Regions from separate parts of the Streptomyces sp. AM6-12 genome, predicted to be linked through region 2. Evidence: riboswitches for the same ligand, from Rfam matches in the RefSeq annotation. Region 2 holds a riboswitch; the other holds the start of a gene.
The links. Region 2 has a riboswitch for glycine ahead of gcvP (aminomethyl-transferring glycine dehydrogenase). Riboswitches for the same ligand answer to the same signal wherever they lie in the genome.

Region 1 (15,278 bases), 3.9 Mb from region 2:
CACCCCCAAGCTGGCCGAGGATACGGTCCTGCTCGTGTCCGAACTGGTCGGCAACGCGGTACGGCACACCGGCGCCCGCGTCTTCGGCCTGCGCATGCGCTGCCGCCCCGGCTGGATGCGCGTCGAGGTGCGCGACCCCTCCCGCGGGCTGCCCTGCCTGATGCCGGTCCAGGAGCTGGACGTCAGCGGCCGGGGCCTGTTCCTGGTCGACAAGCTGTCCGACCGCTGGGGCGTCGACCTGCTGCCGCGCGGCAAGACGACGTGGTTCGAGATCCGGGTGAACGAGCGGTAGGCGGCGGCCGCGGCGCGCCCCTGGACGTCAATTCGGACAAAACGCGCGTTTCTTACCTTTCGTCCCTTAAATGGCGCGCGTGACCACCACCAACCGCCGCGACGCGCTGCGCGCGGGCGCCGGGCTGCTCGCGGGCGGCGCGCTCGCCGCCGGCTGCGCGAGCGGCCCGGCCGCCCCGGCCGCCGCCACCGCGTCCCCCACCACCCCGCAGGCCCCCTCCGCCACCGTGCGCGCGTCCACCGCCCCGGCCCCCCGCGCCTACCCCGGCCTGCCCGCCCAGATCACCCACGGCCCCCGCACCCGCCCGCAGGTCGCGCTCACCTTCCACGGCCAGGGCGACCCGGACCTCGCCCGCACCCTGCTCACCAGAGCCGAACGGCACGGCGCCCGTCTGACCGTGCTCGCCGTCGGCACCTGGCTGGACGAACACCCCGGCATCGCCCGCCGCATCCTCGACGGCGGCCACGACCTCGGCAACCACACCCAGCACCACATCTCCGTCAACGACCTCGCCGAGGCCGACGCCCGCAAGGAGATCGCCGACTGCGCCGACCGGCTCCGCCGGCTCACCGGCTCCATCGGCACCTGGTTCCGCCCCTCCCGCTCCCCGACGGCGTCGGCGCTCGTCGCGGAACTGGCCCGCCAAACGGGCTACCCGCACGTACTGTCGTACGACGTCGACTCGCTCGACTACACCCGCCCCGGCGCCGCCGCCGTCACCCGCAAGGTCCTCTCGGAGGTGCGCGAGGGGTCGGTGGTGAGTTTGCATTTCGGGTACGAGGACACGGTCGCCGCCCTCCCCGACGTCCTCACGGAACTCGGCCGCCGCCACCTGCGCGCCGTCACCACCACGGAGCTGCTGAGCTGATGCGAACCACGAAAGCCGCCCGCCGGCTGGCCGCCGGTGCCGCCCTCGCCGCCCTGGCCCTGGTGTCCGCGTGCAGCGGGCAGGGCGCACGGCACGCGACCCAGAGCCTCGGCAGCAAGCCGCCGGCCCAGCCCCAGGTGGACCAGGCGCGGGTGAACGTGCTGCCCGGCATGCCCCCGGTCCAGGACCCCGCGGACGTCTACGCGGCGGACCGGCCGGGCCTGCTCTCCCCGGTGGTCAGGGACTTCCCCTCACGGGTGTACGTGCCCAACACCAACTCCGACACCGTCACCGTCATCGACCCGAAGACCTACAAGGTCATCGACACCATCCCGGTCGGCCGCCAGCCCCAGCACGTGGTGCCCTCCTGGGACCTGAAGACCCTCTGGGTCAACAACGACCTCGGCAACAGCCTCACCCCCCTCGACCCGCGCACCGGCAAGGCGGGCAAGCCGGTCGCCGTGCATGACCCGTACAACCTGTACTTCACGCCCGACGGCAAGTACGCGGTCGTCATGGCCTCCATGGACCGCCAGCTCGTCTTCCGCGACGCCCACACCATGAAGACCGTCAAGGCGGTGCCGGTCGACTGCTACGGCGTCAACCACGCGGACTTCTCCCGCGACGGCCGCTACTTCATCGTCTCCTGCGAGTTCAGCGGCGAGATCCTGAAGGTCGACACCGCGGGGATGCGGGTGGTCGGCCAGCAGAAGCTGCCCGTGCACGGCTCCATGCCGCAGGACGTCAAGGTCTCCCCGGACGGCAAGCGCTTCTACATCGCCGACATGATGGCGAACGGCGTGTGGGTCCTGGACGGCGACCGCTTCACCAAGCCGGCCTTCCTCGCCACCGGCAAGGGCGCGCACGGCCTCTACGTCAGCCGCGACTCCCGCGAGATGTACATCTCCAACCGGGGCGAGGGCAGCATCTCCGTCTTCGACTTCGCCCGGAACAAGCTCACCAAGAAGTGGGAGCTGCCCGGCGGCGGCAGCCCCGACATGGGCGGCGTCTCCGCCGACGGCAAGGTCCTGTGGCTCTCCGGCCGCTACGACGCCGAGGTGTACGCCATCGACACCCGCACCGGCCGGGAACTGGCCCGCATCCCGGTCGGCAGCGGCCCGCACGGCCTCGCGGTCTACCCCCAGCCGGGCCGCTACTCACTGGGTCACACGGGCGTCTTCCGCTGAGGCGGGGGGCTGGAGCAGCAGCTCCGCGCCGACGGACGCGTAGCCGGCCGCCTGGAACGCCCGCAGACTCCGGGCGTTCCCCGGCGCCACCTGCGCCCACAGCGGCTCGCCCACCAGGTGCCGGGCCGCGCCCGCCAGCAGCCGCCCCAGACCCCTCTCCCGCGCCGCCTCGTCCACCTCCACCGAGACCTCCAGCCGCCCGGCCATCCCACGCCCCGTCACCAGCACCCCGCCCGCCGCCCGCCAGGCCCGCACCGCCTCGCGGCGCTCGCGGGCGTAGCGGATGCGGGGATGACCGGCGTCCCGGATCTCCGTCAGGGCGAGCGGGGGCGCGCCGGGGAGCGGGGTGGCCGCCAGCACCGCGTCGACCGTCTCCGCCCGCCGCCCGGTGCGCTCCAGCAGCGCGGTCAGGAAGCGCGGGTGCAGGGCGGCGGCCAACGGATCGCAGTCCGGGCCGCGCAGCGCCTCGTACACCCACGCCGGGTCCTCGTCCGTGACGACGACGGAGTGCGCGGTGAACGCCAGCACGCCCGCGTGCCGCGGCGAGGGCTGCGGCAGGACCGTCGTACCCCCGTCCGTCGGCGGGAACACGCCCCGGACCGCACCGTCGAGAATCTCCCGCAAGGCCGCCAAGACGCCCCCCTTGAGTCTCCACCCGCTGGAAGGCCCAGACTCCCAGACATGAACGACGACGGCACCGGACTTCTCACCATCGGCGAGCTGGCACGGGCCACCGGACTGACCGTGCGCACCATCCGCTACTGGTCCGACGAGGGCGTGCTCACCCCGGTGACCCGCTCCTCGGGCGGCTACCGGCTGTACGACGCCCCGAGCGTCGCCCGGCTTGAGCTGATCCGGACCCTGCGCGAGCTGGGGCTCGGCCTGGACGACGTGCGACGGGTGCTGACGGGAGAGCGGACCGTGGCACAGGTCGCGGCGGCGCACGTGGCCGCGCTGGACGCGCAGATCAGGTCGCTGAAGGTGACCCGTGCGGTGCTGTCGTCGGTCGCGAGGCGCGGTTCGAGTGCGAGGGAGACGACCCTGATGAACAAACTGGCCCGGCTGTCGGCGGCCGAACGGCAGCGGATCATGGCGGAGTTCGTGGCGGAGGCCCTCCAGGGGCTCGACGCGGTGGACCCCGAGGTGCGCGAGCGGCTGCGCGCCACCACGGTGGACCTGGCGGACGACCCCACGCCGGAGGAGGTGGACGCGTGGGTGGAGCTGGCGGAGATGCTCCAGGACCCGGAGTTCCGCGCGCAGATGCGCCGGGCGATGGAGCTCAACGCGGCGGACGGGGCGCCGGGGGAGGGGCGCGGCCGTTCGCTCTGGTTCGCCAAGCGGCTGGTGGAACTGGTGGCCCCGGCCCGCGAGCGGGGCGTCGCCCCCGAGTCACCGGCGGCGGAGCCGGTGCTGCACGACCTCTTCGGCGACGCGGCGTACGAGGACGTCCTGGAGCGCATGGCGGCCGGTTTCAACGACCGGGTCGCCCGCTACCGCGAACTCGTCGCCCTGGTCAACCGCGTCCCCGCGCCGCCGCACGCCGAGGACTTCGCCTGGGTGGTCGCGGCACTGCGTGCCCGCACGGACAGCTAATCTGACCAGCGTCAGTACGCCTGCACGGCACAAGAAACACGAACAAAAGGGGCGGATCGGTGGCGGACATCGAGGAAGCACGCAAGGAATTCCAGCGGATCGACGCGGACGGAGACGGTTTCATCACCGCCGCCGAGTTCAAGTCCGCCCTGGCCCAGGGCGGCGACTGGAACGTCACCGACACGGTCGCGGAGGCCATCATCAAGTCCCGTGACCTCAACGGCGACCAGGTCCTGTCCTTCGACGAGTTCTGGACCTACCTGAACAAGTGACACGGGCCGGCAGGGGTGCCCCGTCTCACGGGAACGGGCACCCCTGCGTGCGTCAGCCGGCCGCCCACTCCTTCAGCGCCGCCTTGGACGAGAAGTCGGCCACGTCCTTGTCGAGGGGCTGGCTCGCGTACTGGTGGAAGCGCCACTTGGCCTTGATGCGGGGCTTGCCCGCGGTGACGTAGTCGGCGATCCACAGGCCGTCGCCCGCATACGAGGTGCGGTCGATGTTCAGCCAGAAGTCTCGGTTGGTGTAGAGCACGACCCGGTTGTGCGGGCGCAGTTGTTTCAGCTTGCGGATGAAGGAGTCCTTCTCCGCGTTGCTGGCATGGGAACCGTCGCTGGTGGGCTCCCAGTCGACGGCGAGGATGTCACCGGAGCGCTCCGGCGCGTGCTGGAGGAAGTAGTCGGCCTGGGCCGAAAGATCGCCCGGCCACAGGAAGTGGTAGAAACCCACGACCAGTCCGGCGTCACGGCCGGTCTTGGTCTGCGCGGTGAGGCGGGGGTTCACATACGAACGGCCCTCGGTCGCCTTCATGAAGACGAAGGAAAGGCCGTCCGTGTCATATGACGTGGACTGGAAAGAACTTACGTCGATGCCGTGGAGCATGCAGAGTTTGTGCCCCCCGCAGGGCCCCCCGGAAACTTGCCCCCGGTCGCGGGGCGATTCAGACGCCAGATCGCGTCGATACCGCAGCCCGACGGCGCCGCCGGCCCGGGCGCCTGCTCACGCCGGAGCTCGGTGAAGCCCAGTCGGCGCGGAACGGCGCGACTGGGGGCGTTCGCCAAGTCATGCGCGATCTCCAGGTAGTCCACGTCCGGCAGCGCGAACAGCTCCCCGGCCAGCGCCGCCGTCGCCCGCGTCGCGATGCCCCGTCCCACGGCTGCGGGATGCAGCCAGTACCCCAGCCGCAGCCCACGGGGCTCGGCGCGGTACGCCTGGCACATCCCGACGAGCCGGCCGTCCGTTTCGACGGCGTAGTTGTACAGCTCCCCGCTCTCCCACTTCGCCTCGGAACGCGCCAGCAGTTCTCGCGTGCTCTGCTCGTCGTGACCGTCGGCCCAGGGCATCCACGGCCGCAGATGATCCCTGGATTCCACTATCAGCGTGAACAGTTGAGCGAAATCACGCTCGCCCCGTAAACGCCGGAGGGCGAATTCCGCGCACTCGATGAGCTGACTCGGTCGGTCCATGGAAGCCATGATTGTGCCGCGGACCGATCATGTAAATGTCAGCACTCGATAATGTTCACCGCGAGCCCGCCCCGCGCGGTCTCCTTGTACTTCACCGACATGTCCGCGCCGGTCTCCTTCATGGTCTTGATGACCTTGTCGAGGGAGACCATGTGCGAACCGTCCCCGCGCATCGCCATCTTGGCCGCAGTGACCGCCTTCACCGCAGCCATGCCGTTGCGCTCGATGCACGGGATCTGGACGAGGCCGCCGACCGGGTCGCAGGTCAGGCCCAGGTTGTGCTCCATGCCGATCTCGGCGGCGTTCTCCACCTGTTCGGGGGTGCCGCCCAGGACCTCGGCGAGGGCGCCGGCGGCCATGGAGCACGCGGAGCCGACCTCGCCCTGGCAGCCGACCTCGGCGCCGGAGATGGAGGCGTTCTCCTTGAACAGCATGCCGATCGCGCCCGCGGCCAGCAGGAAGCGGACCACGCCGTCCTCGTCCGCGCCCGGCACGAAGTTGATGTAGTAGTGCAGCACCGCGGGGATGATGCCGGCCGCGCCGTTCGTCGGGGCGGTCACCACCCGGCCGCCGGCCGCGTTCTCCTCGTTCACCGCCATCGCGTAGAGCGTGATCCACTCCATCGCGCGCGCCAGCGGCTCGCCCTCGGCGCGCAGTTGGCGGGCGGAACCGGCCGCCCGGCGGCGGACCTTGAGGCCGCCCGGCAGGATGCCCTCACGGGTCAGACCGCGCTGCACGCACCCGCGCATCACCCGCCAGATCTCCAGCAGACCGGCGCGGATCTCGTCCTCGGTGCGCCAGGCCCGCTCGTTCTCCAGCATCAGGGAGGAGATCGACAGGCCGGTCTCCTTCGTCAGGCGCAGCAGCTCGTCGCCCGTGCGGAAGGGGTACTTCAGGACCGTGTCGTCCAGCACGATCCGGTCCGCGCCGACCGCGTCCTCGTCCACCACGAAGCCGCCGCCGACCGAGTAGTACGTCTTGGTGAGCAGCTCCGCGCCGGAGGCGTCGTACGCCCATATCGTCATGCCGTTGGCGTGGTACGGCAGGGCCTTGCGGCGGTGCAGGATCAGGTCGTCGTCGAAGGAGAAGGCGATCTCGTGCTCGCCGAGCAGCGACAGCCGCCCCGAGCGCTTGATCGACTCCACCTTGTCGTCGGCGGTCTCCACGTCGACCGTGCGCGGGGAGTCGCCCTCCAGGCCGAGCAGCACCGCCTTGGGGGTGCCGTGGCCGTGTCCGGTCGCGCCCAGCGAGCCGTACAGCTCGCAGCGCAGGGAGGCGACCGAGGCCAGCAGTTCCTCGTTGCGCAGCCGGTGCGCGAACATGCGCGCGGCGCGCATCGGGCCGACCGTGTGGGAGCTGGACGGGCCGATGCCGATCGAGAACAGGTCGAAGACCGAGATGGCCACGGTCACTCCTTGGGGCAGTGGTGGGGCACCCGACCATGGGCGGGTGCCCCACCGGGGGATTACTTGCTCAGACCCGGGTACAGCGGGTGCTTGGCGGCCAGGGCCTCGACCCGGGCCTTCAGCGCCGAAGCGTCGTGGGACGGCTTCAGCGCCTCGGCGATCACGTCCGCGACCTCGGCGAAGTCCTCGGCCGTGAAGCCGCGGGTGGCGAGGGCGGGCGTGCCGATCCGCAGGCCCGAGGTGACCATCGGGGGACGCGGGTCGTTCGGGACCGCGTTGCGGTTGACCGTGATGCCGACCTCGTGCAGCCGGTCCTCGGCCTGCTGACCGTCCAGCTCGGAGGCGCGCAGGTCGACCAGGATCAGGTGCACGTCCGTACCGCCGGACAGCACGTTGATCCCGGCCGCGCGCGCGTCGTCGGCCGTCAGGCGCTCGGCGAGGATGCGGGCACCGTCCACCGTACGCCGCTGGCGCTCCTTGAACTCCTCGGAGGCCGCGACCTTGAAGGACACCGCCTTCGCCGCGATCACGTGCTCCAGGGGGCCGCCCTGGAAGCCCGGGAAGACGGAGGAGTTCAGCTTCTTCGCGAACTCCTTCTTCGCGAGGATGATGCCGCCGCGCGGGCCGCCCAGGGTCTTGTGCGTCGTGGAGGTGACCACGTCCGCGTGCTCGACCGGGTTCGGGTGCAGACCGGCGGCGACCAGGCCGGCGAAGTGCGCCATGTCGACCCACAGGTACGCCTCGACCTCGTCGGCGATCCGGCGGAACTCCGCGAAGTCGAGCTGCCGCGGGTACGCGGACCAGCCCGCGATGATCACCTTGGGGCGGTGCTCCTTGGCGAGCCGCTCGACCTCGGCCATGTCGACCAGGCCGCTCTCCTCGTCCACGTGGTAGGCGACCACGTTGAACTGCTTGCCGGAGAAGTTCAGCCGCATGCCGTGGGTCAGGTGGCCGCCGTGCGCCAGGTCCAGGCCCAGGATGGTGTCGCCGGGCTGGGCCAGCGCGAACAGGGCCGCCTGGTTGGCGGAGGCGCCGGAGTGGGGCTGCACATTGGCGTACTCGGCGCCGAACAGCTCCTTGATCCGGTCGATGGCGATCTGCTCGGCCACGTCGACGTGCTCGCAGCCGCCGTAGTAGCGGCGGCCGGGGTAGCCCTCGGCGTACTTGTTGGTGAGGACCGAGCCCTGGGCCTCCATCACCGCGAGCGGCGCGAAGTTCTCGGACGCGATCATCTCGAGCGTGGACTGCTGGCGGAGCAGCTCGGCGTCGACCGCGGCGGCGATCTCCGGGTCCAGCTCGTGCAGGGGCGTGTTCAGGACAGTCATACGGCTACGACTCCTCAGCCGGCGATGTGGGCGTCGTACTCGGCGGCGGAGAGCAGGTCGCCCGGCTCCTCCGTGACGCGTACCTTGAACAGCCAGCCGCCCTCGAATGGCTCGGAGTTCACCAGCGACGGGTCGTCGACGACGTTCTCGTTGACCGCGGTGACCTCGCCGGTGACCGGGGAGTACAGGTCGGAGACCGACTTGGTGGACTCCAGCTCACCGCAGGTCTCGCCCGCCTCAACGGTGGAGCCGACCTCGGGGAGCTGGGCGTAGACCACATCGCCGAGCGCGTTGGCCGCGAACTCGGTGATGCCGACCGTCGAGACGCCGTCGCCGGCGGCCGACAGCCACTCGTGCTCCTTGCTGTAGCGCAGCTGCTGGGGGTTGCTCATGGCCTGAATTCTCCTGTACGCGCGGGAGTGGTGATGACGGGGGGAGCGCGGTGACCGCCGGTGGGCGGGCGAATGTGCGCAGGGTCACGCGGCCGCTCGGCGGGGGCGGGGCGCGAGGGGGCTGCTGTCTACTTCTGGCGCTTGTAGAACGGCAGCGCCACGACCTGGTAGGGCTCGTGGGTGCCGCGGATGTCCACGCCGACGCCCTCGGTGCCGGGCGCGGCGTGCGCGGCGTCCACGTAGGCCATGGCGATCGGCTTGCCCAGGGTGGGGGAGGGGGCGCCGGAGGTGACCTCGCCGATCACCTTGCCGTCCGCGACCACCGGGTACCCGGCGCGCGGCACCCGACGACCCTCGGCGATCAGGCCGACCAGGACCCGCGGGGGGTTCTGCGCGGCGCGCTCGGCGGCCTCGGTGAGCGCCGCGCGCCCCACGAAGTCGCCCTCCTTGTCGAACTTGACCACCCGGCCGAGTCCGGCGTCGAAGGGGGTCAGCGAGGTGGTCAGCTCGTGTCCGTACAGCGGCATGCCCGCCTCCAGGCGCAGCGTGTCCCGGCAGGACAGGCCGCAGGGCACCAGGCCGGCGCCCTCGCCCGCCTTGGTCAGCGCCTGCCACAGCTCGACCGCGTGCTCGGGCTTCACGAACAGCTCGAAGCCGTCCTCACCGGTGTAGCCGGTGCGGGCGATCAGCGCGGGGACGCCGGCGACGGTGCCGGGCAGGCCCGCGTAGTACTTCAGACCGTCCAGGTCGGCGTCGGTGAGGGACTTCAGGATGCCGGGGGAGGCCGGGCCCTGGACGGCGAGGAGGGCGTAGGCGTCCCGGTCGTCGCGGACCTCGGCGTCGAAGCCGCCGGAGCGCTCGGCCAGCGCGTCCAGGACCACCTGGGCGTTGGAGGCGTTGGCCACGACCATGTACTCGGTCTCGGCGAGCCGGTAGACGATCAGGTCGTCCAGGATGCCGCCGTCGGCCCGCACGATCATCGTGTAGCGGGCGCGGCCGACACCGATGGAGGCGATGTTGCCGACCAGGGCGGTGTTCAGGAAGGCGGCGGCCTCGGAGCCGGTGACGGTGATCTCGCCCATGTGGGAGAGGTCGAACAGACCCGCCTTGGTCCGCACGGCCAGGTGCTCGTCGCGCTCGGAGCCGTAGCGCAGCGGCATGTCCCAGCCCGCGAAGTCGGTCATCGTCGCACCGAGCGAGCGGTGCACGGCGTCCAGCGCGGTGTGTCGGAGTTCGGTACTGCTCATCGGTCGGTCGTCTCCCAGGGCAACAGGGATGGGGCGAGGAACGTTCCTCCCCATCTGTCATCGGAACCTGAGAGGTTCGCCGGGACCGCCACGGGGGCGACCACGGCTTGCACCTTGGGTGGGGCCGCCGTCGCGGCGGCCCGCTTTTCAGATGTGCCTCGCCCGCGCGGTAACGGGGCCTGAGAGATTCAAGGGAGGGACTTGCTCCTTCGGCGCCCCAGCGAAGCCTGCTGGGGACTCTCCCGCGCGGATTCAAACGGCCGGTATGCAGTTGGCGGCCACATCATTGCACGTCGGGCCCCCGCCCGTCAGGGGCCGCATCCGTAACCGACCTGTGGCGGTACGCGCACCCTCCCGCGGCACACCGGCCATTACCTTCCCTTTACTTCCCCTGGGCATGGATATTGCGAACCACAAGGGGAGGACGATCACGGTGAACAGGACCATGGCGCACGCGACCGGCGTCCCGGCGCCGAGCGGCCCCACGCCCCGCGAGCGCGCCGCGCCTCACGAGCGCCCGGCATTCCGCGATCGCGCCGCCCGCCCCGCGCCCGGCGTGCTGGACCTGCGCGGCCGGCCGGCCCGGTGCCCCGACACCCTCCGCTTCGGCCCCCGCGACATCGTGGTGGTCACCGGGCTGCCCGGCAGCGGCAAGTCCACGCTGATGCGGCGCGCGGTCACCGCCCGCCGCCTCGACTCCCAGGACACCCGCGCCCGCTTCGCCGCCCGCCTGCCCCGCCCGCTGCCGTACGCCCTCTACCGCCCCCTGGCGCGCGCCGCGCACTACTGGGCCCTGCGCCGCGCCCTGCGCGCGGAACAGGGGCTGGTGGTGCACGACTGCGGGACCCAGCCCTGGGTGCGCCGCTGGCTGGCCCGCGCCGCCCGCCGCTCCGGCGCCACCCTGCACCTGCTCCTGCTGGACGTGCCCGCGGAGGCGGCCCGCGCGGGCCAGTACCGACGCGGCCGGACCGTCTCCCGCCGCGCCTTCGAACGCCACCGGCGCACGACCGCCCGGCTGCTCGGCGCCCTCAGGCGGGGCGAGATGCCCGCGGGCTGCGGATCGGCGGTGCTGCTGGACCGGGCCGCGGCCGACGCCGTACAGCGGATCGTGTTCACGGAGTACGGCTCTGTCACCGGTACCCGTTAGCCTTCATGGTCACCAGTGGTTTCCAGCAGGCGGTAGGCAGATGGACTTCCCGGCGGACTTTCCCGCGGACTTCCCGGCACAGGCGCACCCCCACCCGCACGGCGGTTGGCCCGGCAACGAGCTGGAGGAGGTGCTCTCGGCCTCCCTCGGCATACCCGCGGCGGGCGGCCGGATCATCGAGGTCCTCGGCCGCAGCTTCGTCTGGGTGCCGCTGCCGTCCGGCGGCGGACCGGGCAGCGGCCCGCTGGACCTGCCCACGCTGGAGATCGAGGGCCAGGCGTACGTCCCGGTGTTCAGCTCCGAGGAGCAGTTCCGCCAGGCGGTCGGCTCCCACATGTCGTACACCATCGCCCCGGCCGTGGAGTTCGCCCGCGGTCTGCCCCCGCAGGCGGGCATCGCGGTCAACCCCGGCGGCACGGTCGGGATTCCGCTCCCGCCGGAGGCCGTCGCCGAGCTGTGCCGTGCCGGACGCACTCCGCTGGACGGCCCGGCCACCGGCGGCCGCGTCCGCCTCTTCGAGCCCGACTGGCAGGTCGACCCGGTCGACTTCCTCTCCGCCGCCTCCGCCGAGTTCGCCGCCACCGGTGTGGTCCTCACCGCCCGCCGCTGCCTGGCCGCCATCGAGAACGCCGACCCGGTCATGTTCGTCGGCGTGGAACTCTCCCAGTGGGAAGGCGACTTCCGCGCCCTGCCCCTGGAAGCCCTCGGCCGCGCCCTCGCCCTGGTCCCCACCGCCTGGCCGGTCAACCTGATCCTCCTGGACGTGACGGACGACCCGGTGGCCGAATGGCTGAAGTCAAGCGTCCGGCCCTTCTACGTCCGCTAGCCCCGGCCGGGGCGAACGGACAACGGGCCCCGTGCCCGTCGGCGCATAAGCTGTCTGCACACGCGGGGCACGATGGAGAAGAAGGGCATGACCAGGTGAGCGCCACCCACAGCGGAAGCGTCGAACACACGCTCCGCCACGTCACGCCCGGACGCTACGACGCCTACGAGGCTCTTCTCCGCGCCCTCGCCACCCCCTCCGCCGGCCAGATCTGGATGCTGCTGTGGCACGGCCAGGCCGGCTCCCCGGACGCGCAGTACGGAGACATGGAGGTCGGCGGCTGCCATTACGCGCCCTGTGTCACCTCCGCCCAGGAACTGTCGGCCAGCGGCTGGAACCGCTCGTACGAGGTGGTCGACGGCCTGGACGTCGCCCGCACCCTCTACCCCGACCACTACGGCCTCTGGCTCAATCCGCACGCGCCCGGCGGCGGCGTCGGCATCCCCTGGCTGGACCTGCGCCGCATCGCCACCGGCCTGGACCGCCAGCCCGCCGGACCCCTCCGGCTGTCCGAACCCGGCATCGCGATCCCGCAGTTCTACGCCCTGCTCACCCAGCACGCCCACCGCACCCCCGCCCTGCGCTCCCTGCGCCGCGCCTGGGTGCAGCCCGCGCTCGGCGCGCCGTACCTCGCCATCGGTCTTGACCTGTACGAGACCTCGCCCGCCGCGGTCGACTCGGTGCGCGCGATGATGCAGCGCTCGGTCACCGCGGTCCCCGAGGGCCTGCCCGTGTCCACGGTCGCGCTGACCGACGACCACGACCCGGTCGTGATGTGGATGCGGGCCACCGCCCGCCCGTTCTACGACCGCGAGGCCCACGCCCCCGCCCCCGCCGGCCGCCCCGGCCCCCGGCTCCAGGCCCCCGCGCCGGGTTACGGCTATCCACCGGTGCACGGCGGTTACTGAGCTTCCGCCGCTTCCGGAGCCGTTGCCGCCCTACCTCCCGAACCGCGGCATTACGCCGGTGTGTCCCAACTAGCCCCTGTCCGGGGGCCGTTACCCACTGTCCGGATAACGGAATCCTCCGCGGTGCATCACGGTTGCGCATACTTTCACCGTCAGCTCTGGCGAGTGATCGCGAGGACGCTGAAGACTCCCCACTCAGACCACGAGCCTTCAGAACTCGTGTTCGCTTGCAAGTCGACAAAGCCGCAAACCGCGGCAGCGCAGGCCGGTCACCACCGGCGAGAGGGGTCGCACATCGTGACCGCACCGATCGAGACCACCGGGGCGGCAGCCGGCGCGCAGCCTGAGGCTGTGCTGGCGGGAGCCGACAAGGGGCGGATCGAGGGTCGTTCCCTGGGCCAGATCGCCTGGACCCGCTTCAAGCGTGACAGAGCCGCCGTGGCCGGCGGCGTCATCGTGATCCTGCTGATCCTGCTGGCCATCCTCTCGCGCCCGCTCCAGGCCGCCCTCGGCCTCGACCCCAACGCCTTCCACCAGGACCTGATCGTCCCCGACACCTCGCTGCCCAAGGGCGGCATGGGCGGCATGAGCCTGGCCCACCCGCTCGGTGTGGACCCGAAGTTCGGCCGGGACATCGCCACCCGCGTCCTGGAGGGCTCCTGGGTCTCGCTGGTCGTCGCCTTCGGCGCCACGATCCTGTCCAACGTGATCGGCGCGATCATGGGTGTGATCGCGGGCTACTACGGCGGCCGGGTCGACTCGGTCATCAGCCGGCTGATGGACACCTTCCTCGCCTTCCCGTTGCTCCTGTTCGCCATCGCGATCTCCGCAACGCTCCAGGGCGGCGCCTTCGGCCTGAACGGTCTTCCGCTCCACCTCGCCGTGCTCATCTTCGTGATCGGCTTCTTCAACTGGCCCTATCTGGGCCGGATCGTGCGCGGCCAGACGCTGGCCCTGCGCGAGCGCGAGTTCGTCGACGCGGCCCGCGGCATGGGCGCCAAGGCGCCGTACATCCTCTTCCGCGAGCTGATGCCGAACCTGGTCGGCCCGATCATCGTCTACTCGACGCTGCTCATCCCGACCAACATCCTCTTCGAGGCGTCCCTGAGCTTCCTCGGGGTGGGTATCCAGCCCCCGCAGGCCTCCTGGGGCGGCATGCTCCGCGAAGCGGTCACCTACTACCAGGTCGATCCCCAGTACATGATCGTGCCCGGCCTCGCCATCTTCATCACCGTCCTCGCGTTCAACCTGCTCGGCGACGGTCTCCGCGACGCTCTCGACCCGCGCAGCCGCTAGGCAGCCAGAGAGCTCACCCAAGTTTTCCGATCAATGGAGGGGAAGCAGACCATCATGCGAAGGTCAGCGCTGGCCGCGGTCGCGGCCATCGGCTCCGCAAGCCTGCTGCTCGCAGGCTGTAGCAAGGCCGATGACAACAAGGACACTCCGAAGGCGGCCGGCGCCAACGCGGCGACCAAGAGCGTCGTCAACGCGTCCGACAAGAAGGGTGGCACGGTCACCTACGAGATGTCGGACGTGCCGGACTCGTTCGACGGGCAACACGTACTACGCGTACATGTACAACTTCAGCCGGCTGTACGCACGTCCGCTGATGACGTTCGAGCCCGCCCCCGGCTCCAAGGGCAACACCCTGGTCCCGGACCTCGCGGCCAGCAAGGGCGTCTCCAGCGACGGCGGCAAGACCTGGACGTACAAGCTGCGTTCGGGCCTGAAGTACCAGGACGGCACCCCGATCACCTCGAAGGACGTCAAGTACGCCGTCGAGCGGTCGAACTTCGCCCGTGACGTGCTCTCGCTCGGCCCGAACTACTTCCAGCAGTACTTGGTGGGCGGCGACAAGTACAAGGGTCCCTACAAGGACAAGAGCGCCAAGGGCCTGGCCTCGATCGCGACCCCGGACGCCACCACGATCGTCTTCCACCTGAACCGGCCGTTCCAGGAGTTCGACTACCTGGTCGCCACGCCGGAGACGGCCCCGGTGCCGCAGTCCAAGGACGACGGCGTCGACTACGTCAAGCACATCGTGTCCTCCGGCTCGTACCAGTTCCAGAGCTACCAGGACGGCAAGCAGGTCGTGCTGGTCCCGAACAAGAACTGGGACCCGAAGACCGACCCGCTGCGCAAGCAGCTGGCCAACAAGATCGTCGTCAATCTGAAGGTCAACGCGGAGACGATCGACAAGGACCTCCAGTCCGGCGACGCCACCGTCGACCTCGCGGGCACCGGCGTCCAGGCCTCCACCCAGGCCGACCTGCTCAACTCCGCGGACGGCAAGGCCAGCACCGACAACACCTTCGGCGGCCGGCTGGTCTACGCGGCGATCAACACCAAGGTGAAGCCGTTCGACAACGTCGCCTGCCGCAAGGCCGTCGAGTACGCCATCGACAAGGTCTCCGTGCAGACCGCCATGGGCGGCCCGATCCGTGGTGACATCGCCTCCACCGTCCTGCCGCCGGACATCACCGGCTACCAGAAGGCGGACACCTACGCGACGCCGGGCGACAAGGGCGACGTCGCGAAGGCCAAGGAGCAGCTGAAGGCCTGCGGCCAGAAGACGATCAACACCAACATCACGGCCCGCTCCGACCGTCCGGGCGAGGTGGACG
Region 2 (15,278 bases):
TCGAAGGCAAGGTCAACGTCGACATCGACGGATTCGAGATCTCCCCCGGCGTATGGGTGGCCGAGGGCGCCGAGGTGCATCCCGACGCCGTCCTGCGCGGACCGCTCTACATCGGCGACTACGCCAAGGTGGAGGCCGGCGCCGAGATACGCGAGGACTCCGTCGTCGGCTCGAACGTCGTCGTCAAGAGCGGCGCCTTCCTGCACAAGGCGGTCGTCCACGACAACGTCTATGTGGGCCAGCACAGCAATCTGCGCGGCTGCGTCGTCGGCAAGAACACCGACATCATGCGGGCCGCCCGGATCGAGGACGGCGCGGTCATCGGCGATGAATGCCTGATCGGCGAAGAATCGATCGTGCAGGGGAATGTGCGGGTCTACCCGTTCAAGACCATCGAGGCCGGCGCCTTCGTCAACACCTCGGTCATCTGGGAATCCAGGGGCCAGGCGCACCTCTTCGGCGCCCGCGGGGTCTCCGGCATCCTGAACGTGGAGATCACACCCGAGCTCGCCGTACGCCTCGCCGGCGCTTACGCGACCACGCTCAAGAAGGGCTCCACGGTCACCACGGCCCGCGACCACTCCCGAGGCGCCCGAGCGCTCAAGCGCGCGGTGATCTCGGCATTGCAGGCGAGCGCCATCGACGTACGCGACCTGGAGAACGTGCCGCTGCCCGTGGCCCGGCAGCAGACCGCGCGGGGCAGCGCCGGCGGCATCATGATCCGTACCACGCCCGGCGTCCCGGACTCGGTCGACATCATGTTCTTCGACGGACAGGGCGCCGACCTGTCCCAAGGCGGCCAGCGCAAGCTGGACCGGGTGTTCGCGCGCCAGGAGTACCGGCGGGCGTTCCCCGGCGAGATCGGGGACCTGTACTTCCCCTCCAGCGTCTTCGACTCGTACACCGGGTCGCTGCTGCGCAATGTCGACACCAGCGGGATCGCCGAGTCCGGCATGAAGGTCGTCGTGGACGCCTCCAACGGCAGCGCGGGCCTGGTGCTGCCCAGCCTGCTGGGCAAGCTCGGAGTGGACTCGCTGACCATCAACCCGGGTCTGGACGAGTCCAGGCCCACCGAGACCGCCGAGATGCGGCGCAGCGGTCTGGTGCGCCTCGGCGAGATCGTCGCGTCCTCGGGCGCCGCGTTCGGCGTGCGCTTCGACCCCGTCGGCGAGCGGCTGTCGCTCGTGGACGAGAAGGGCCGGATCATCGAGGACGACCGGGCGCTGCTGGTGATGCTGGACCTGGTGGCCGCGGAGCGGCGCAGTGGCCGGGTGGCACTGCCCGTCACCACGACCCGCATCGCCGAACAGGTGGCCGCCTACCACGGCACCCAGGTCGAGTGGACGACGACCTCGCCCGACGACCTCACTCGTGTGGGTGGTGCGGAAGGCACGATCTTCGGCGGCGACGGCAAGGGCGGGTTCATCGTCCCCGAGTTCGGCAGCGTGTTCGACGGTACGGCCGCGTTCGTCCGGCTGATCGGGCTCGTGGCGCGCACCCAGCTCACGCTGAGCCAGATCGACGCGCGGATCCCGCGGGCGCACGTCCTCAAGCGAGACCTGGCGACGCCGTGGGCCGTCAAGGGGCTCGTGATGCGCCGGGTGGTCGAGGCGGCCGGGGACCGCTCGGTCGACACCACCGACGGGGTGCGGGTCGTGGAGGCCGACGGGCGCTGGGTGATGGTGCTGCCCGACCCGGCCGAGGCGGTCACCCATCTGTGGGCCGAGGGCCCGGACGACGCCTCCGCGCAGGCCCTGCTGGACGAGTGGTCCGGGGTCGTGGACAGCGCCGGCCGGTAAGCCGCACGGCCGCGGCCCGCGCGACGGGGCGGGTCCGCGGAACCGCCCACGCGCGCGTGCCGGACAGGTCTCCCCCGAGGGGACCTGTCCGGCACGTCGGTGGGGCCATTCGGAGTATCGGGCGCGACATGCGACGATGTGCGGCATGCCGCAGCAACCCCCCGATCGGAGCAGCGCCGCGCGGCCGCGCCGCCCGGACGCCTCCATGTCGTTGATCACCAACGTCATGGACCACAGCCTCGACGACGGGTACGCCGAGGCCGCCGCCCGGAAGAAGTCCTGGGGCGAGGGCGGCCTGCCGAAGACCCTCAGGGCGAAGCTCGGCCTCGCGGGCGGCCTCGTCCTCGCCGCGCTGGTCGTGACCGTCGGGGCGGCACAGGCACGGGTGGCGGCCCCCGTGGTGGCCAAGGAGCGCCAGGAACTGATCGACCGCGTCGACAAGGAGACCGCCGACGCGGACCAGCTCCAGGGCGGCGTCGACAAGCTGCGTGACGATGTCAGCGCGCGCCAGCGGGCGGCGCTGCGGTCGAGCGGCGGCAGTGCCCAGGCCGACCTGGTGAGCATGCTCTCGGGCGCCACCGAGGTACACGGTCCGGGCGTCAAACTCGTGGTGAACGACGCCAAGGAGGCCAGCACCGGCGGCGACGGCACCAACCCGCGGGAGACCGCCGGATTCTCCGACACCGGCAGGGTGCGCGACCGTGATCTCCAGCGCGTGGTCAACGGGCTGTGGGCGTCCGGCGCCGAGGCCGTCTCCGTCAACGGGCAGCGGCTGACCGCCCTGTCGGCGATCAGGGCCGCCGGAGACGCGATCCTGGTCGACAACAGGCCACTCGTACCGCCGTACACCGTGCTGGCCGTGGGGGACGGGCCCCGGCTGAGCAGCGACTTCCAGAACAGTGGCGACGGACTGTATCTGCACGCCCTGGAGCAGAACTACGGCATCCGCGCCACCATCTCCACCGAGCACGACGTCCGGTTGCCCGCCGCGCCGAGTGTGATCGTACGCACGGCGCAGCCGGTTCCCGAGACGGCCGACGCCAAGAACACCGAGAACAGCAAGAACGCCAAGCACACCGAGAACAACGAGAAGACGGAGAAGGGCACATCGTGATCGCCGTACTGGGCCTCGTCGTGGGAGTCGTGGCCGGCCTGTTGGTCCGGCCCGAGGTTCCGGCGGTCGTGGAGCCTTATCTGCCGATCGCCGTCGTGGCGGCGCTGGACGCCGTCTTCGGTGGTCTGCGGGCCATGCTGGACGGCATTTTCGACGACAAGGTCTTCGTGGTGTCCTTCCTGTCGAACGTGGTCGTGGCGGCCCTGATCGTGTTCCTGGGCGACAAGTTGGGCGTGGGCGCGCAGCTGTCCACGGGCGTCGTGGTCGTCCTCGGTATCCGCATCTTCTCCAACGCCGCGGCGATCCGGCGGCACATCTTCCGGGCTTGAGGCGATGAGCGACAACCAGCACCCCGACGACGAGCAGCACGGCCACACGCACCACGGCCACGCGCACGGTGAGCACGCCGCCCGGCCGGAGAACCGGCTGCGCAAGGAGCTGCCCGCCGAGGTGCCCGCCGCGGTGCCCGGTGCCGGTCAGCGGCCCGTGCCACGCCCCGACGCGTCGCTGACCGGCCGTCAGCGGCTCGTCAAGGGGCTGTGGCCGCCGCGCCTGACCCGGCCCCAACTCATCGTCGCCGTTCTCCTGTTCGGGCTCGGCTTCGGTCTGGCCGTCCAGGTGGCGTCCAACAGCGACACCGACAGCGCGCTGCGCGGCGCACGTCAGGAAGATCTTGTTCGCATCCTGGATGAACTGGACTCGCGTACTCAGCGTCTTGAGGACGAGAAGCAGGGACTCGAAAAGCAGCGGTCGGAGCTCCAGAGCAGCTCCGACCGGGCCGCGGAGGCACGCAGGCAGACCGCCGAGAAGGAACGGCAACTCGGCATCCTGGCGGGCACCGTGGCGGCCCAGGGTCCCGGCATCACCATGACGATCGAGGACACGAAGGGGACGGTCCAGTCGGACATGCTGCTCGACACGATCCAGGAGCTGCGCGCGGCCGGCGCGGAGGCGATCCAGGTCAACGGCGTGCGCGTGGTGGCCAACACCTACTTCGCGGACGCGGGCAAGAGCGTGAGCGTGGACGGGAACAAGATCAACGCCCCTTATCGTTTCAAGGTCATCGGCAAACCGCAGGATCTCGAGCCGGCGCTGAACATTCCGGGAGGCGTGGTGCAGACTCTGGAGAAGGAGCAGGCCAAGGTCTCCGTCGCACAGTCGGGCAAGATCGTCGTGGACGCCTTGCGACAGGCGAAGCAGCCTGACTACGCTCGGTCGTCCTCCCGGTGAACCGGCGGTGCATGGCGGCGGTCCGGCAGGGGCATGAGGTTGCGGGGGGTCGGCGCACCGACGAGGTGGCGCGTGGTGGAAACTGTCTGGTGGGCGCGGACGTTGTGAGGGTGTCCGGGTCGGCCGGTGTCGGCAATCAGGGTTCGTCCTGCCCCACGGGCGGGTCTGTTTCGGTCAAGGGGAATCGCCCGTGAAGTTGTTTGCGAAGTGGTTCGGCAAGAGCGCGCGAGAGGGCGGCGACAACGCGACCGCTCGTCATCGCGCACAGCCTGACGCACAGGGTCAGCGGCCGCTGTTCCGGGACCAGGTGGCTGGTCCGGGCGGTGACATTTCGGGAGGCCAGGGCGCGCCGTCAGTTGACCCTGCCCACTCCGGCGGCATAGGTTTCGGGCAACCGTCAACCTCAAGTACGGGTGGAGACTTTGGTCCCGGCCCGTACGCGTCCAACGCCCCGGCGGGGCAGCCGCGGCAGGAGGATCCGTCCATGTCGGTCCTGGTGTGTACGAGGTGCGGTAACCGCAACGCGGAGAACGCCCGCTTCTGTTCCAACTGCGGTGCGCCGCTGCGTCCCGGAGCCGTGCCCGAGCGCGCGTCCGAGACGACGTCCACGATCTCGATCTCCGGACTCGAGGCCTACGACGCGGAGGCGACCGGCCAGACGCCGATCCCGTCGCTGTCGCCGGAGGCGCAGGCCGCGGTGGAGGCGCTGCCGGCGGGCTCGGCCCTGCTGGTGGTGCGCCGGGGCCCGAACTCGGGCAGCCGCTTCCTGCTCGACGGCGACCTGACCACGGCGGGCCGTCATCCGCAGAGCGACATCTTCCTGGACGACGTGACCGTCTCGCGCCGCCATGTGGAGTTCCGCCGCTCGCCGGACGGTTCGTTCACCGTCGCCGACGTCGGCAGCCTGAACGGCACGTACGTCAACCGCGAGCCGATCGACCAGGTCGCCCTGCACAGCGGTGACGAGGTGCAGATCGGCAAGTACCGGCTGGTGTTCTACCCGAGCCGGCAGGGCTTCTGACCCGCCCCCGGACACGTTCCGGGGGTAACCCAGGGAAGGTCCATGCCTCACACACCGAGCGGCGGTGCCAGAAGCGGCACCGCCGCCAGGGACAGCGGGTTGCTGAGCATCGGCGCGGTGCTGAACGCGCTGCGCGAGGAGTTCCCCGAAGTCACCATCTCCAAGATCCGTTTCCTGGAGGCCGAGGGGCTCATCGAGCCGCAGCGGACCCCTTCGGGGTACCGCAAGTTCAGCCCCGGTGACCTTGAGCGCCTGGGTCACGTCCTGAGAATGCAGCGGGACCACTATCTGCCGCTCAAGGTGATCCGTGAGCATCTGGACGCCATGGAGCGGGGCGAGGCCGTCCCACTGCCCGTGGTCGGGCGCCAGCGCACCGGGGACGACGTCCTGGAGGTGCAGGAGGGGCCCACCGTGGCCAGGGTGGGCCGGTCCGAGCTGCTGGCCGCCGCGGACATCGGGGAGGCCGAGCTGGCGGAGTGGGAGTCGTACGGCCTCCTGGTGCCGCTGGCGGACGGTACGTACGACGTGGAGGCGGTCACCGTCGCCTCCCTCGTCGCCGAACTGGGGCGCTTCGGGATCGAGCCCCGCCACCTGCGGGTGATGAAGGCGGCCGCCGACCGGGAGGCCGGCCTGGTGGAGCAGGTGGTGGCCCCGCTCAAACGCCACCGCAACCCGCAGACCAGAGCGCTCGCCGAGGCCCGGACGAAGGAGCTGGCGGCGCTCACCATGAAACTGCACGCGGCCCTCGTGAAGACCGCCCTCGGGGTGCGTCTTCCCTGATCCGGGGTGGCCCGCCGGGGACCGGTTGAGCAGCGCTCCCGGCCCCGACTACCCAAACGTCCGGGGCACGGCCTAGGGTTGCTGTGTGAACGAGCTCGATGTCGTAGGTGTCCGGGTCGAAATGCCCTCCAACCAACCGATCGTGCTCCTGCGCGAAGTGGGAGGCGACCGTTACCTCCCCATCTGGATCGGGCCGGGGGAGGCGACGGCGATCGCCTTCGCCCAGCAGGGCATGGCCCCGGCCAGACCGCTGACCCACGACCTGTTCAAGGACGTGCTGGAGGCCGTCGGCCAGGAGCTGACCGAAGTACGCATCACCGACCTGCGGGAAGGCGTCTTCTACGCGGAGCTGGTCTTCGCCAGCGGGGTCGAGGTCAGCGCCCGTCCGTCCGACGCCATAGCGCTCGCCCTGCGCACCGGTACGCCGATCTACGGCAGCGACACGGTGCTGGACGACGCGGGGATCGCTATCCCGGACGAGCAGGAGGACGAGGTGGAGAAGTTCCGCGAGTTCCTCGACCAGATCTCGCCCGAGGACTTCGGCACCAGCAGCCAGTGAGGCCGTCGGCGCGTCCGAGTGGCGCGTAGGTGCCCTGGCCTGCGCGGCCGGGGCATTCGGGGGACGGTCCGCCATCCGGCGCGGCCGGTTCCCGCGGCAATTGCCACCGGCGATTGAGAGCGTCCTACGGGTTCCCGCGAGGGCATTCGGCTAGCCTTTCCCCGCGGTGGGACACGGGAAACCACTCCTTGGGTGATTATCACTCGGCGTGCCGAGTGTGGCGATCGTTGACGCACCCTTGGTGACTGCCTACCGTCGAGAAGGCAGGTCGAGGACGGAGGTCGGCGTGAGAACCAGCGGCGACGGTACGGCTGGGGGTGCTCCCGTGCGCGGTTTCGGGGAGAGCGGTCCGTACCCGGTTCACAGCAGCGCGGTGGATCACGCTCCGCAACGGCCGACGGCGGTGCCGGACGGCGAAGGGGCGGCGTCCATGACGTCCGAGGAGATCGGCTACCGGGGGCCCACGGCCTGTGCGGCGGCCGGCATCACGTATCGACAGCTCGACTACTGGGCGCGCACGGGCCTGGTCGAGCCGAGTGTGCGGCCCGCGTACGGGTCGGGGACCCAGCGGCTGTACAGCTTCCGGGACGTCGTCGTCCTGAAGATCGTCAAGCGGTTCCTGGACACCGGGGTCTCGCTCCAGAACATCCGTTCCGCCGTGCAGCACCTCCGGGAACGTGGTTTCTGCGACCTGGAGCGCATGACGCTCATGAGCGACGGCGCGACCGTCTACGAGTGCACCTCGCCGGACGAGGTGCACGCGCTCCTCCAAGGGGGCCAGGGCATCTTCGGGATCGCGGTCGGCGTGGTGTGGCGGGACGTGGAGAACGCGCTGTCCCAGCTGCACGGCGAGCGCGTCGACACCGGCGAGACGCTGGTCGGGCACAACCCGGCGGACGAACTGGCGCGCCGCCGCAACCGGGCGGTCTGAAACCGGCGGCCGAACCGATGGGCCGCCGGGCGCCCGCGGATTGTCAGTGCCGTGGTGCAGCATCGGAGATGTGAGAAACGCGCCCACGATCCTGCATCTCGACATGGATGCCTTCTACGCCTCGGTGGAGCAGGCATCCAAGCCGAGCCTGCGCGGGAAAGCGGTCGTGGTGGGCGGGCTCGGACCGCGCGGGGTGGTGGCCACGGCGTCGTACGAGGCGCGGGCCTTCGGGGTGCACTCGGCGATGCCCATGGCCCAGGCCCGGCGGCTCGCGCCCCACGCGGCGTATCTGGTGCCGCGCTTCAGTCTGTACCGGTCGGTCAGCGAGCAGGTGATGACGCTGCTGCGGGCGCTGTCGCCGCTGGTGGAACCGCTGAGCCTGGACGAGGCGTTCGTGGACCTCGCGGCCTCGGGCGCGGCGACGGACGCGGAGTCGGCGCGGCGCACGGGAGCGCGGCTGCGTGCGGACATCCGTGCCGTCACCGGGCTCACCGGGTCGGTGGGGCTCGCCGCGTCCAAGATGCTCGCGAAGATCGCGTCCGAGCGGGCCAAGCCGGACGGCCTGGTGCTCATCGAGCCGGGCACCGAGCGGGCGCTGCTGGGCCCGCTGCCGGTGCGGACCCTGCCGGGGGTGGGGCCGGCCACCGGCGACCATCTGCGGCGCGCCGGGATCACCACGGTCGGGGAACTGGCCGAGGCGGGCGAGGACGAACTCGTACGCCTGCTCGGCAAGGCCCAAGGAGGGGCGCTGTACGCCATGGCGCTGGCGCACGACGAGCGGCCGGTGGTGGCCGAGCGGGAGGCCAAGTCCGTGTCGGTCGAGGACACGTACGACGTGGACATCCACGACCGGCCGCGCATCGGCCTCGAGGTGCGGCGGCTGGCGGACCGGTGCGTGCGGCGGCTGCGCGAGGCGGGACTGTCCGGGCGGACGATCGTACTGAAGGTGCGGCGGTACGACTTCTCGACGCTGACCCGCTCCGAGACGCTGCGCGGGCCCACGGACGATCCGGCGGTGGTGCGGGAGGCCGCCGAGCGGTTGCTGGACTCCGTGGACACGACGGGCGGGGTGCGCCTGCTCGGCGTCGGCGTCTCCGGACTCGCCGACTACACCCAGGAGGACCTGTTCGCCCAGGCGTCCTCGCGGGCGGAGCCGGCGCCGGAAGAGGCCGCGGCCGAGCCGGTCGCCGTCCCCCGCGAGCCGGTCCTGCCGCACTGGCGGGCCGGCCAGGACGTACGGCACGCCGAGCACGGACACGGATGGGTGCAGGGGAGCGGGGTGGGCCGGGTGACGGTGCGCTTCGAGACCCCGCAGTCTCCGCCGGGACGGATACGGACGTTCCTCGTCACGGACCCCGCACTGGAGCCCGCGGACCCACTGCCCCTGGTCCCGACGGCCCCCGCCCCCTCACCCACCCCCGGCCTTCCGGCCACGCCGTGATCACGGGCCCGCTACGTCTCCTCCGAACCCGCCAGCTTGCCGAAGGTGTGGTCCGGGGTGGGGTCCGGGGTCACGTCGAGGCCGTAGTGGTGGTAGAGCTGGAGTTCCTGTTCGGGGGAGAGGTGGCGGCCGACGCCGAAGTCGGGGGCGTCCTTGATCAGGGAGCGGTCGAAGGGGACATGGAGAGTGCCCTCGACGAGTTCGCTGGGCTCCAGGGGGACGAAGGCGTCGCGGGAGAACAGGCCGGTGCGTATGGCCGCCCACTCGGGGACGCCGGTGGCGTCGTCCAGGTACACCTCGTCAATGGTGCCGATCTTGGTGCCACTGCGGTCGAACGCCTTGCGGCCGATCAGGTTGCGAGGATCGATGTCGCTCTGCACGGTCCCTCTCCCTCCAATTGGTCGCAACTCATCCGTAAGCACTACGAAAGAGCACATTCACTGCGGCGGCCACTTGAGAATCCGGCTGTTGACCTCGCTGGTAGGCTGATTACGGCTGCTGACCCCGTGCGGGAGAGTCCTCCGACCCACCTCGGAGGCGCCGAAGGAGCAAATCCTCCCCGGAATCTCTCAGGCTCACGTACCGCACGGACGAGGTCACTCTGGAAAGCAGGGCGGGTGTCGACGGCTTCCGCTCTCACCGACGGTGAAAGCCGGCGCCGCGAGGTGCCTGGTGAAGCTCTCAGGTTGAGATGACAGAGGGGGAGGCCGTCCGGGCACCCGCGCCGTGGTGCCCTTCGAAGGTCGTCAGACCAGGAGGCCTCCGCAATGACCGCCCATCGCATTCCGCTCTCCGAGCTCGAAGCGGGCATCCCCTTCGAACAGCGCCACATCGGGCCCGACCAGGAGGCGCGGGCCAAGATGCTCGCACAGGTCGGCTACGGCTCCCTGGACGAGCTGACCGCCGCCGCGGTCCCGGATGTGATCAAGAACGCCGACGCCCTCGACCTGCCGGGCGCCCGCACCGAGGCCGAGGTACTGGCCGAGCTGCGCGCGCTCGCCGACCGCAACCAGGTCCTCGGCTCCATGATCGGCCTGGGGTACTACGGCACCTTCACGCCGCCGGTCATCCTGCGCAACGTCCTGGAGAACCCGGCCTGGTACACGGCGTACACGCCCTACCAGCCGGAGATCTCCCAGGGCCGCCTGGAGGCCCTGCTGAACTTCCAGACCATGGTCGCCGACCTCACCGGTCTGCCCACCTCCGGCGCCTCCTTGCTGGACGAGGGCACCGCCGCCGCCGAGGCGATGGCCCTGTCCCGGCGCATGGGCAAGAACAAGAAGGGCCTCTTCCTGATCGACGCGGACGCCCTGCCGCAGACCATCGCCGTCATCCAGACCCGCGCCGAGCCGACCGGCGTCGAGGTCGTCGTCGCCGACCTGAGCGCGGGCATCCCGGCCGACATCGCCGCCCGTGACATCAACGGCGTGCTCGTCCAGTACCCCGGCGCCTCCGGTGCCGTACGCGACATCAAGCCGGTGATCGAGCAGGCGCACGAGCTGGGCGCCCTCGTCACCGTCGCCGCCGACCTGCTCGCCCTCACCCTGCTGACCTCGCCGGGCGAGCTGGGCGCCGACATCGCGATCGGCACCACCCAGCGCTTCGGCGTCCCGATGGGCTTCGGCGGCCCGCACGCCGGCTACATGGCGGTGCACGAGAAGTTCGCCCGCAGCCTGCCCGGCCGCCTGGTCGGCGTGTCCGTCGACGCCGACGGCAACAAGGCCTACCGGCTGGCCCTCCAGACCCGCGAGCAGCACATCCGCCGCGAGAAGGCCACCAGCAACATCTGCACCGCGCAGGTGCTGCTCGCCGTCATGGCCGGCATGTACGCCGTCTACCACGGCCCCGAGGGCCTGAAGACCATCGCCCGGCGCACCCACCGCTACGCGACGCTCCTCGCCGAGGGCCTGAAGGCCGGCGGCGTCGAGATCACGCACGGCGCCTTCTTCGACACCGTCACCGCGCGGGTGCCCGGCGAGGCCGCCGGGATCGTCGCCGCCGCCCGTGACAAGGGCGTCAACCTGCGCCTGGTCGACGCCGACCACGTCTCCGCCGCCTGCGACGAGACCACCACGCGGGCCCAGCTGGAGAGCGTCTGGTCCGCCTTCGGCGTCGAGGCCGACCTGGAGGCGCTGGACGCGGCCGCCGGTGACGCGCTGCCCGAGGCCCTGCTGCGCGGCGACGACTTCCTCGCCCACCCGGTCTTCGACCAGCACCGCTCCGAGACCGCGATGCTGCGCTACCTGCGCAAGCTGTCCGACCGCGACTACGCGCTCGACCGCGGCATGATCCCGCTGGGCTCCTGCACCATGAAGCTCAACGCGACCACCGAGATGGAGCCCATCACCTGGCCCGAGTTCGGCGCGCTGCACCCCTTCGCGCCCGCCGAGCAGGCCGCCGGCTTCCTCACGCTCATCCACGAGCTGGAGGACCGCCTCGCCGAGGTCACCGGCTACGACAAGGTCTCCCTCCAGCCGAACGCCGGCTCCCAGGGCGAGCTGGCCGGTCTGCTGGCGGTGCGCGGCTACCACCGCGCCAACGGCGACGAGCAGCGCACCGTCTGCCTCATCCCGTCCTCCGCGCACGGCACCAACGCGGCCAGCGCCGTGATGGCCGGCATGAAGGTCGTCGTCGTCAAGACGTCCGACGACGGCGAGATCGACGCCGAGGACCTGCGGGCCAAGATCGAGCAGCACCGCGACCAGCTGGCCGTGCTGATGATCACCTACCCGTCCACGCACGGCGTGTTCGAGGAGCACGTCGCCGACATCTGCGCCCGGGTGCACGAGGCCGGCGGGCAGGTGTACGTCGACGGCGCCAACCTGAACGCCCTGGTCGGGCTCGCCAAGCCGGGCCACTTCGGCGGCGACGTCTCGCACCTGAACCTGCACAAGACCTTCTGCATCCCGCACGGCGGTGGCGGCCCCGGCGTCGGCCCGGTCGCGGTGCGCTCGCACCTCGCGCCGTACCTGCCCAACCACCCGCTCCAGCCGGCGGCCGGCCCGGAGACGGGCGTCGGCCCGGTCTCGGCGGCGCCGTGGGGATCGGCGGGCATCCTGCCGATCTCCTGGGCGTACGTCCGGCTGATGGGCGGCGAGGGCCTCAAGCGGGCCACCCAGGTGGCCGTGCTCTCCGCGAACTACATCGCCAAGCGCTTGGAGCCGCACTTCCCGGTGCTCTACACCGGCCCCGGCGGCCTGGTCGCGCACGAGTGCATCATCGATCTGCGCCCGCTGACCAAGGCGACCGGCGTCAGCGTGGACGACGTGGCCAAGCGCCTGATCGACTACGGCTTCCACGCCCCGACCATGTCGTTCCCGGTGGCCGGCACGCTGATGATCGAGCCGACCGAGTCGGAGGACATCACCGAGCTGGACCGGTTCTGCGACGCGATGATCGCCATCCGCGCGGAGATCGATAAGGTCGGCTCCGGCGTGTGGCCCGCCGAGGACAACCCGCTGCACAACGCCCCGCACACCGCCGCCGCGCTCGGCGGCGAGTGGACGCACGCCTACAGCCGCGAGGAGGCCGTCTTCCCCGCCGGGGTCTCGGTGGCCGACAAGTACTGGCCGCCGGTGCGCCGCATCGACCAGGCCTTCGGCGACCGCAACCTGGTCTGCTCCTGCCCGCCGCTGGACGCGTACGAGGACTGACCGCGCAGCCGTGCCCCGAGGGCCCCGTCCGGATCGCCGGGCGGGGCCCTGCCCGTACCGTCCGCCGGTCAGCCGGTGGCCAGCGACACCTCGGTCGCCTTGATCAGGGCCACCACGTCGGAGCCCACGAACAGACCCAGCTGAACGGCCGCCTCCCTGGTGATGGCGGCGGTCAGCTCGCCGCCCGGCACCGAGATCCGCACGGCCGCCATGACGGCACCGGTGGTCAGGCCGACCACCGTGCCGGGCAACTGGTTGCGGATCGACAGGCCCTCCACCTGACGCGTGGCCACGGAGACCTCGGTCGCCTTCACCAGGGCGCGCACCGGGGTGCCGGGGGAGAGGGCCAGATCTTCGGCGGCGGCCAGGGTGATGGCCGCGGTGAGGTGCTGGCCGCCCTCCAGCCGGACCTCGACGGTGGCCATGGCCTCGCCCGGACGGACCGCCGTGACGGTGCCGGAGAGCTGATTGCGGATGCTCAGGGTCATGAGCACCCACCGTAGAGTGCCCGCCGACTCAGGCGGGGTATGCATGGGTCTGGGTCGCTTTGACTGTCGCCCAGACCGGTGCACCGGGCTGGAGTTCCAGCTCGGCGGCGGAGACCGTGGTGAGATCGGCGGCGAGCGGGAGCTCACCGGTGAGCTCGGCGCGGATCTGGTCGCCGTGCGTCTCCAGCCCGGCCACCTCGCACCGCCACAGATTGCGGGCGCTGGCCCCTGCGGGCCGCTCCCTGAAGAGGGTCACGGCCGAGGGCGGGAAGGCCACGAAGGCCGGTCCGGACAGCTCCTCGGTCGTGGTGATCGAGGGCCCCGCGTCCAGTCGTACGGTGTGGCCCGTGGCCTCGCCCCGGTAGAGGTTGAGGCCGACGAGCTGGGCGATGTAGTCCGTGCGCGGGCGGCGGGCGATGTCGGCGGGGGCGCCCTCCTGGACGATCCGGCCGTGCTCCACCACCACCAGGCGGTCCGCGAGCACCATGGCGTCCAGCGGGTCGTGCGTCACGAGCACCGCGACCGCCTCGAACTCCGCCAGGTGGCGGCGGAGTTGGGCCCGCACCTCCAGCCGGGTACGGGCGTCCAGCGCGGCCAGCGGCTCGTCGAGCAGCAGCAGCCGGGGCCGGGTGGCCAGGGCGCGGGCGAGGGCGACGCGCTGGGCCTGGCCGCCGGACAGCCGACGCGGCTTGGCGCCCGCGTGCTCGGCGAGCCCCATGCGCTCCAGCCAGGCCGCGGCCAGCGCACGGGCCTCCGCCTTGCCCTGCCCCTGGCAGCGCGGCCCGAACGCCACGTTGTCCAGTGCGGACAGGTGCGGGAAGAGGAGGTAGTCCTGGAAGACGACGCCGACCGGGCGGGACTCCGGCGGGACGCGCTCCAACGGGACGCCGTCCAGGCGCAGATGGCCGTCGCCGAGCGGCACCAGACCGGCGAGGGCGCGCAGCGCGGTGGTCTTGCCCGCGCCGTTGGGACCCAGCAGCGCGACCACGTCACCGGGCGCCGCCCGCAGCGATACGTCCAGCCGGAAGCCGCGCCGGTCCACCACGAGCCGGGCGTCGAGCCCCTGCCGGTCCGCGCTCCGCGGGTCCGATGCGTCGAGGTCCGGTGCGTCGGTCATGCGTACGGGGTCCTTCGGCCGGGGCTGCTCGGTGGGTGTCGTCCGCCATCCTCCCGTCATGTCACACCCCTGTCAGCCATCGGTCGCGCAGCCCCGCCAGCACCGCGATGGAGACGGCCAGCAGGACCAGGCTCAGCGAGATCGCGGCCTGAGGGTCGTTCTGGAGGGCGAGGTAGACCGCGAGGGGCATGGTCTGGGTACGGCCGGGGAAGTTGCCCGCGAAGGTGATCGTCGCGCCGAACTCGCCGAGCGCCCGCGCCCAGGCCAGCACGGCGCCCGCCGCGACACCGGGCGCGATCAGCGGCAGCGTGACCCGGCGGAACGCGGTGAAGCGGGAGGCGCCGAGCGTGGTGGCCGCCTCCTCGAAACGCGGGTCGGCGGCGCGCAGGGTGCCCTCCACGCTGATGACCAGGAACGGCATCGCGACGAACGCCTCCGCGAGCACGACCCCGGTGGTGGTGAACGGCAGCGTGATCCCGAACCAGGCGTCGAGCCACTTTCCGATGACGCCGTTGCGGCCCAGCGCCAGCAGCAGGGCGACACCGCCGACGACCGGCGGCAGCACCAGCGGCAGCGTCACCAGGGCGCGCAGCAGACCGCGGCCAGGGAAGTCCGTGCGGGCCAGCAGCCAGGCCAGCGGCACGCCGAGGACGACGCTGACGGCGGTCGCCAGGGTGGCGCTGACCAGCGACAACTGGAGCGCCTGCCACACCTCGGCGCTGGTCAGCTGGTGCGGCAGGCTCCGCCAGGGGGCGCGGACGAGCAGCGCGAGCAGGGGCAGCAGGAGGAAGGCGAGGGCCAGGACGCCGGGCAGCAGGAGGGGCAGCGGGACACCGCGGCGGCCGCTCATGCCGGGGCGGCGGGGCGTGCCGGGGTGGCGGGTCGTGCCGGGCTGGCGGTTGGTGCCGGTGTGACGGGTCGTGCCGGGGCGGCGGGTCGTCGTACCCCCCGTCGTACACCCCTCCGCGGCCCCGCCGACACGGCGGCGCCGCGGCCGGTCCGTGCGGGGACCGGTCGCGGCGCCGGGCTCATCGGGTGAGGTCACGGCTTGAGGAACCCGGCCTCGCCCAGCACCTTCTGGCCCTCGGCGGACCGGACGAGGGCGATGAACGCCTTGGCCGTCCCGGCGTTCTTGGCGTTCTTCA

Region 1: it holds a riboswitch for glycine, as region 2 does, so the genes downstream of both, gcvT (glycine cleavage system aminomethyltransferase GcvT) here and gcvP (aminomethyl-transferring glycine dehydrogenase) in region 2, are expected to answer to the same signal.

The regions. Positions count from the first base shown of each region.
Region 1 covers NZ_JBIQWN010000001.1:2,296,234-2,311,511, reverse strand. Annotated here, with positions in the region: gene ACE4Q9_RS10265 (ATP-binding protein) at 1-292, shown strand, start outside; gene ACE4Q9_RS10260 (polysaccharide deacetylase family protein) at 363-1,160, shown strand; gene ACE4Q9_RS10255 (hypothetical protein) at 1,160-2,347, shown strand; gene ACE4Q9_RS10250 (GNAT family N-acetyltransferase) at 2,318-2,980, opposite strand; gene ACE4Q9_RS10245 (MerR family transcriptional regulator) at 3,029-3,940, shown strand; gene ACE4Q9_RS10240 (EF-hand domain-containing protein) at 4,000-4,212, shown strand; gene ACE4Q9_RS10235 (glycoside hydrolase family 25 protein) at 4,265-4,819, opposite strand; gene ACE4Q9_RS10230 (GNAT family N-acetyltransferase) at 4,798-5,403, opposite strand; gene ACE4Q9_RS10225 (L-serine ammonia-lyase) at 5,442-6,809, opposite strand; gene glyA (serine hydroxymethyltransferase) at 6,869-8,134, opposite strand; gene gcvH (glycine cleavage system protein GcvH) at 8,149-8,526, opposite strand; gene gcvT (glycine cleavage system aminomethyltransferase GcvT) at 8,655-9,773, opposite strand; glycine riboswitch at 9,931-10,028, opposite strand; gene ACE4Q9_RS10205 (AAA family ATPase) at 10,207-10,920, shown strand; gene ACE4Q9_RS10200 (enhanced serine sensitivity protein SseB) at 10,961-11,746, shown strand; gene ACE4Q9_RS10195 (enhanced serine sensitivity protein SseB C-terminal domain-containing protein) at 11,842-12,654, shown strand; gene ACE4Q9_RS10190 (ABC transporter permease) at 12,952-13,950, shown strand; partial or broken gene ACE4Q9_RS10185 (ABC transporter substrate-binding protein) at 13,984-15,278, shown strand, end outside.
Region 2 covers NZ_JBIQWN010000001.1:6,176,973-6,192,250, forward strand. Annotated here, with positions in the region: gene ACE4Q9_RS28125 (sugar phosphate nucleotidyltransferase) at 1-1,799, shown strand, start outside; gene ACE4Q9_RS28130 (DUF881 domain-containing protein) at 1,945-2,913, shown strand; gene ACE4Q9_RS28135 (small basic family protein) at 2,910-3,242, shown strand; gene ACE4Q9_RS28140 (DUF881 domain-containing protein) at 3,247-4,143, shown strand; gene ACE4Q9_RS28145 (FHA domain-containing protein) at 4,334-5,164, shown strand; gene ACE4Q9_RS28150 (MerR family transcriptional regulator) at 5,207-5,944, shown strand; gene ACE4Q9_RS28155 (bifunctional nuclease family protein) at 6,030-6,503, shown strand; gene ACE4Q9_RS28160 (MerR family transcriptional regulator) at 6,790-7,434, shown strand; gene ACE4Q9_RS28165 (DNA polymerase IV) at 7,505-8,875, shown strand; gene ACE4Q9_RS28170 (PRC-barrel domain-containing protein) at 8,887-9,255, opposite strand; glycine riboswitch at 9,375-9,470, shown strand; gene gcvP (aminomethyl-transferring glycine dehydrogenase) at 9,643-12,528, shown strand; gene ACE4Q9_RS28180 (molybdopterin-binding protein) at 12,597-13,016, opposite strand; gene ACE4Q9_RS28185 (ABC transporter ATP-binding protein) at 13,045-14,133, opposite strand; gene modB (molybdate ABC transporter permease subunit) at 14,195-14,983, opposite strand; gene modA (molybdate ABC transporter substrate-binding protein) at 15,175-15,278, opposite strand, start outside.